2 regions of the Gottfriedia sp. NPDC057948 genome follow, and region 1 is predicted to be linked to the other one. Evidence: a T-box and tRNA genes for the amino acid it is inferred to sense, from the RefSeq annotation. Region 1 holds a T-box; the other holds one or more tRNA genes.
What was found. A T-box is a leader RNA that pairs with one kind of tRNA and senses whether it is charged. The one in region 1 lies ahead of ileS (isoleucine--tRNA ligase), so its partner is inferred to be a tRNA-Ile.
Positions count from the first base shown of each region.

Region 2: it has a tRNA-Ile gene. The T-box ahead of ileS (isoleucine--tRNA ligase) is inferred to sense a tRNA for this amino acid. The anticodon was not compared.

Region 1 is NZ_JBHVPN010000001.1:570,002-573,249, forward strand. Features, by position in the region: gene ACFVRR_RS02665 (YggT family protein) at 1-36, shown strand, start outside; gene ACFVRR_RS02670 (YlmH family RNA-binding protein) at 105-878, shown strand; gene ACFVRR_RS02675 (DivIVA domain-containing protein) at 968-1,456, shown strand; T-box leader at 1,511-1,733, shown strand; gene ileS (isoleucine--tRNA ligase) at 1,929-3,248, shown strand, end outside.
Region 2 is NZ_JBHVPN010000005.1:221,034-224,281, forward strand. Features, by position in the region: gene ACFVRR_RS11435 (bifunctional transcriptional activator/DNA repair enzyme AdaA) at 1-509, opposite strand, end outside; tRNA gene ACFVRR_RS11440 (tRNA-Glu) at 1,002-1,073, opposite strand; tRNA gene ACFVRR_RS11445 (tRNA-Ser) at 1,085-1,175, opposite strand; tRNA gene ACFVRR_RS11450 (tRNA-Asn) at 1,182-1,256, opposite strand; tRNA gene ACFVRR_RS11455 (tRNA-Ile) at 1,277-1,353, opposite strand; tRNA gene ACFVRR_RS11460 (tRNA-Gly) at 1,371-1,441, opposite strand; tRNA gene ACFVRR_RS11465 (tRNA-His) at 1,448-1,523, opposite strand; tRNA gene ACFVRR_RS11470 (tRNA-Thr) at 1,533-1,605, opposite strand; tRNA gene ACFVRR_RS11475 (tRNA-Phe) at 1,686-1,761, opposite strand; tRNA gene ACFVRR_RS11480 (tRNA-Asp) at 1,770-1,845, opposite strand; tRNA gene ACFVRR_RS11485 (tRNA-Met) at 1,850-1,926, opposite strand; tRNA gene ACFVRR_RS11490 (tRNA-Ser) at 1,984-2,076, opposite strand; tRNA gene ACFVRR_RS11495 (tRNA-Ile) at 2,085-2,161, opposite strand; tRNA gene ACFVRR_RS11500 (tRNA-Met) at 2,171-2,244, opposite strand; tRNA gene ACFVRR_RS11505 (tRNA-Ala) at 2,273-2,345, opposite strand; tRNA gene ACFVRR_RS11510 (tRNA-Pro) at 2,356-2,432, opposite strand; tRNA gene ACFVRR_RS11515 (tRNA-Arg) at 2,457-2,533, opposite strand; tRNA gene ACFVRR_RS11520 (tRNA-Leu) at 2,544-2,630, opposite strand; tRNA gene ACFVRR_RS11525 (tRNA-Gly) at 2,639-2,713, opposite strand; tRNA gene ACFVRR_RS11530 (tRNA-Leu) at 2,742-2,824, opposite strand; tRNA gene ACFVRR_RS11535 (tRNA-Lys) at 2,845-2,920, opposite strand; tRNA gene ACFVRR_RS11540 (tRNA-Thr) at 2,928-3,000, opposite strand; tRNA gene ACFVRR_RS11545 (tRNA-Val) at 3,004-3,079, opposite strand; rRNA gene rrf (5S ribosomal RNA) at 3,085-3,200, opposite strand.

The DNA of each region.
Region 1 (3,248 bases):
GGATATGGAATAGCAAGTATTTCTCATTACTTTTAAAGAGAGAATCTAATAGGTTCTCTTTTTTAATTAATATTGATAGTTTAATGAAAAAGAGGATTGCATCGATGAGTATTTATGATCATTTTCGAAAAGAAGAGCATGTTTTCGTAGACAAGGTTCTCAGTTGGAAGGAAGAAGCAATTGAACGCTATTCTATTAAGTTGACAGATTTTCTTGATTTAAGAGAACAAATGATTATGCAATCAATTATCGGTAATCAAGGGGAGTGTTTTGTCGCCTTTTTTGGTGGTCGTGAGGATTGTGAACGAAAACGTGCGATTATTTATCCGAGTTTTTATACACCTGCTGAAGAGGATTATTCTTTAGTTGCATTTGACTTAGTTTATGCAACAAAATTTCACACTTTAACTCATCGACAAGTATTGGGAACATTAATGTCTTTAGGAATCACAAGAGGAAAATTTGGTGATATTCTAATTAAAAATGATATGATCCAATTAATTGTTGCTGATGAAATAGCAAGTTTTGTAGAAAGTAACTTAAATACTGTAGGAAAATCGCCAATTAAATTAATGAGAATTACATTTAAAGAATTGATTGAATCAGATGATGTTTGGCAAACTAATAATGGGACTGTATCATCACTAAGATTAGATGTCCTATTGAGTGAATTCTATAATATATCGAGACAAAAAGCACAAAGCTTAATTAAAGCCGAACACGTTAAGGTAAATCAGCGAGTTATTGATTCTACTTCGTTTTTATGTGAAGAAGGAGATTTATTCTCTGTCAAAGGTTTTGGTAGAGGAATGTTGATGACAATTGATGGCTTATCAAAAAAAGAAAAATGGCGGATAAACTACGGTGTTAAAAAATAGTCAGAAATTGTAGAAGGAAAAACGTAGAAACTGTCGAAATTTTATTATAACCTATTAATAAAGAACATACATACATGGAGGTGGCTTAATTGCCTTTAACACCACTTGATATTCATAATAAAGAATTTGGTAAAAGTTTTCGTGGCTATGACGAAGATGATGTTAACGAGTTTTTAGATCAAGTCATTAAAGATTATGAATTAGTTATTCGTGAGAAGAAACAATTAGAAGAACAAATTCTTGATATGAAAGAAAGATTAAAGCATTTTTCTACTATAGAAGAAACTTTAAATAAGTCAATTTTAATTGCGCAAGAAGCTGCTGAAGATGTAAAAGGTAGTGCCCAAAAAGAAGCTAAATTGATCATTAAAGAAGCGGAGAAAAATGCTGATCGTATTATCAATGAAGCTTTAATTAAATCAAGAAAAGTTACAATGGAATTTGAAGAGCTTAAAAAGCAATCGAAAGTTTTCAGAACTCGTTTACGAATGGCAATTGAAACTCAATTAGAAATGTTAGGTCATGAAGATTGGGATCATATTTTAGACGATAAAGAAACAGAAGAAATCGCAAACTAGTCGTATAAGCCTTGACGATTTGTAAAGTTTTACATATAATTTATTAGATATTATAGTAAATCGGTGACAGGGAAGAGTACTTCTATAAATCTAGGTAGCGAGTCAAGGATAGTGTAAGCTTGATATAGAAAATAGAAGGAAAATCACCCTAGAGTGCTTTTCTGAAAATGAGTAAGAAAAGACGGATCATTCACGTTACGAATGCTAAGTGGACAATAAGTTAATGAAATTTATTGTCAATTAGGGTGGTACCACGGGAACCTTTCTCGTCCCTTTTTGGGATGAGAAAGGTTTTTTGCGTCTTATCCGATTTATTATACATAATAGACAACTCCACTAATAAAAGGCTTGTAAGATGGATACAATGCGTTAATGTGGAATTTAAAAATGTAAAGTAAGCTGGTATAGAATAGTTGACTTGCCTAAAAAAGCTAGCTTTAGAACAATTAAGTTTAAAAATGGAGGAAAGCAAATGGAGTACAAAGATACGTTACTTATGCCAAAAACTGAATTTCCTATGAGAGGAAATTTACCTCAACGTGAGCCACAAATTCAAGAAGAGTGGAACAAAAAAGATATTTATGCAACTGTTCAAAAAAATAACGAAGGAAAACCGTCATTCATATTACATGATGGACCACCTTATGCTAATGGTGACCTTCATATGGGACATGCACTTAATAAAGTATTAAAGGATTTCATTGTACGTTTTTATAATATGAATGGATACCGTTCTCCTTACGTTCCAGGTTGGGATACTCACGGTTTACCGATTGAACAAGCATTAGCAAATAAAAAAGTAAATCGTAAAGAAATGTCAGTAGCAGAATTCCGTAAACTATGTGAAGAATATGCTTACGAGCAAGTAGAGCGTCAAAAAGAACAATTTAAACGTTTAGGAATTTTAGGTGATTGGGACCGACCATATATTACTCTTGAAAAAGAATATGAAGCTGAACAAATTAAAGTATTCGGTAAAATGGCTACTAAGGGATTAATTTATAAAGGTCTAAAACCAGTATATTGGTCTCCATCAAGTGAATCTGCACTTGCAGAAGCGGAAATCGAATACCAAGATAAGCGTTCAGCATCAATCTATGTTGCCTTTGCAGTTGAAAATGGGAAAAATGTTCTAAACGGTGGAGAGAAATTCATTATTTGGACAACAACACCATGGACAATCCCAGCTAACTTAGCTGTATGTTTACATCCTGACTTAAGCTATGATGTAGTATCTGTAAATGGTGACAAGTTTGTAGTTGCTAGTGAGTTAAGAGAATCTGTAGCAAAAGAACTAGGTTGGGAAGATGCAGTAGTTGAAAAGACTTTTAATGGTTCTGAACTTGAAGGAATCGTTTGTAAGCATCCATTATATGATCGCCAATCAGTTGTTATTTTAGGTGATCATGTAACAACTGACGCTGGTACAGGTTGTGTTCATACTGCACCAGGTCATGGTGAAGATGACTTCCGTGTAGGTCAACAATATGGATTAGAAGTGCTTTGTCCAGTAGATGAAAAAGGTGTTCTAACAAAAGAAGCTCCTGGATTTGAAGGTTTATTCTATGATGAAGCTAATAAAGAAATTACAAAAGCATTAGAAGAAAAAGGTGCTTTATTAAAATTACAATTTATCACACACTCTTATCCACATGACTGGAGAACGAAAAAGCCAATTATCTTCCGTGCAACAGCACAATGGTTTGCATCAATTGAAGCAATTCGTGAACAATTAATGCAAGCTGTTCAAGATACTACGTGGTTCCCAGCTTGGGGAGAAACTCGTCTATTC
Region 2 (3,248 bases), on a different contig from region 1:
TGATGACGAAACATGCTTGAAAAATGTGCAGAACCTTTAAAACCAAGATTATGAGCTATTTCAGTTATGGTTTTCTCAGTATCTCGTAATAATCTCAAAGCTTCAATCATTCTTAACCTAGTTGCGTATTCTAACGGAGATAAACCTGTGGATTTTTTAAATAATCTTTGCAAATGAAATTTACTTACTCCAACTTCAATTGCTAACCGATCCAGTGTTAAACTATTTCGATATTCTTTTTCAATAAAATGTTTGGCAGATAAAATAATATCCTCCTCATTTGAGTGAAGTAAATCAGGACGACATCTTTTACATGGACGGTACCCATCTTTAATTGCCAAAGAAAATGACGGATAATATGACACATTTTCTTTTAATGGGGTTCTTGACTTACAAGAAGGTTTACAACAGATTCCAGTGGACTTAACTGCATAAATAAACACTCCATCGTAGTTTTCATCGCATGATTCAACTGCATCCCACATGACCTGATTATTTAATCCGTTCATTTAATCACCTCATCTTTAGCTATTCACATTTTAACACTAAGATCATGCGCTTGCTTTCAATTTCTTGCTTTCTAATTTCTTTGGTCTTGTAATATTTATTATTTGAAGAACACTTTAAAAAAATGGATTTAAACCACATTTTAACTAAAGGGTGAGGATAAAATGATGTTGGAATTTAAAATGAGTGAAAAAGACTTTAAGTTTTGATAATGAAGAATATTGATCCGAATGAAGATTAATGGAAAAGGAGAAGGGCGAGATTGTGGAGAACTAAGACTGAGATGTGCTGTTTCCATTACTTTATTTGTAAATAGACAGAAGCCATATTGAATCTATGAGAGTTAACTCTCTGTAAATCCTAAAACGTACAAAGAATACTCTAATATAATGAAGAAAAGACGTATTCAATTAAAGCCCTTTCACTAAAATCATAAAAAAGACAAATAAAAAACTCAGTTACCTGTGTTATCACAAATAACTGAGCTTTAGTTATGACCCGTACGGGACTCGAACCCGTGTTACCGCCGTGAAAGGGCGGTGTCTTAACCGCTTGACCAACGGGCCAAAAAAAAATATGGCAGAGAAGAAGGGATTCGAACCCTCGCACCGGTTACCCGATCTACACCCTTAGCAGGGGCGCCCCTTGAGCCACTTGGGTACTTCTCTATCATATGGCTCCGCAGGTAGGATTCGAACCTACGACCACTCGGTTAACAGCCGAGTGCTCTACCACTGAGCTACTGCGGAAAAATTAATTTTAAATTTAATGGTGGGCCTAAATGGACTCGAACCATCGACCTCACGCTTATCAGGCGTGCGCTCTAACCAGCTGAGCTATAGGCCCATTAAATTTTATAAAAAAGCGGGTGATGGGAATCGAACCCACGACCGAAGCTTGGAAGGCTTCTATTTTACCATTAAACTACACCCGCATAATATGGGGCGACCGATGGGAATCGAACCCACGAGTGTCGGAACCACAATCCGATGCGTTAACCACTTCGCCACGACCGCCATAAAGAGTGCCGACTAGAGGACTTGAACCCCCAACCTACTGATTACAAGTCAGTTGCTCTACCAATTGAGCTAAGTCGGCATATTATTAACTTAACTAAATCAATTAGTTTTATTACTTATATAATTTGCTCTACTATAATAATCATTTTTAATTTAAGATGGTGGCTCGGGACGGAATCGAACCGCCGACACGAGGATTTTCAGTCCTCTGCTCTACCGACTGAGCTACCGAGCCATCTTAAATGGCGGTCCCGACCGGGATCGAACCGGCGATCTCCTGCGTGACAGGCAGGCATGTTAACCGCTACACCACGGGACCATTTTGGTTGCGGGGACAGGATTTGAACCTGCGACCTTCGGGTTATGAGCCCGACGAGCTACCAGACTGCTCCACCCCGCGATAATGAGGATACTATTTAATATAGTTCCATGAAAGTTATATGAAATTTAATAAAAATGGAGGAGTAAGAGGGATTCGAACCCCCGCGGGCTGTTACACCCCTGTCGGTTTTCAAGACCGATCCCTTCAGCCAGACTTGGGTATTACTCCATTATAAGTGGTGGACCTTGTAGGACTCGAACCTACGACCGGACGGTTATGAGCCGTCTGCTCTAACCAGCTGAGCTAAAGGTCCTTAAATAAGTAGCGGCGGAGGGAGTCGAACCCACGACCTCACGGGTATGAACCGTACGCTCTAGCCAGCTGAGCTACACCGCCATAATAAGTTAATTTAAGTTTCTTTAAGTGGAGCCTAGCGGGATCGAACCGCTGACCTCCTGCGTGCAAGGCAGGCGCTCTCCCAGCTGAGCTAAGGCCCCATGTTTTAAATGGTCGGGAAGACAGGATTTGAACCTGCGACCCCCTGGTCCCAAACCAGGTGCTCTACCAAGCTGAGCCACTTCCCGTTCAGAATAACAGGTGAAATAATATGGCGCGCCCGAAAGGACTCGAACCCATAACCTTTTGATCCGTAGTCAAACGCTCTATCCAATTGAGCTACGGGCGCATATTATAAATGGTACCGAGGGCCGGACTCGAACCGGCACGGGGTCAACCCCCGCAGGATTTTAAGTCCTGTGTGTCTGCCATTCCACCACCCCGGCAGCATATGTGGAGCGGAAGACGGGGCTCGAACCCGCGACCCCAACCTTGGCAAGGTTGTATTCTACCACTGAACTACTTCCGCGTATACTGCTTTAACTTATAAATTTAAATGGTGCGGGTGAAGGGACTCGAACCCCCACACCGAAGTACTAGATCCTAAGTCTAGCGCGTCTGCCAATTCCGCCACACCCGCAATATTCTCTTTTGAGAAAATGGTGAGCCATGAAGGATTCGAACCTTCGACCCTCTGATTAAAAGTCAGATGCTCTACCTACTGAGCTAATGGCTCAAAAGAGTGCCGACTAGAGGACTTGAACCCCCAACCTACTGATTACAAGTCAGTTGCTCTACCAATTGAGCTAAGTCGGCATATGGTGGAGGATGACGGGCTCGAACCGCCGACCCCCTGCTTGTAAGGCAGGTGCTCTCCCAGCTGAGCTAATCCTCCATCAAACCAAGCGACGTTCTACTCTCACAGGGGGAAACCCCCAACTACCATCGACGCTGAAGAGCTTAACTGCCGTGTTCGGTATGGGAACGGGTGTGACCTCTTCGCTATCATCACTTGATTCATTTTCTTTAGGACACTAATTATTATATCAAATTTCATTTAAAAG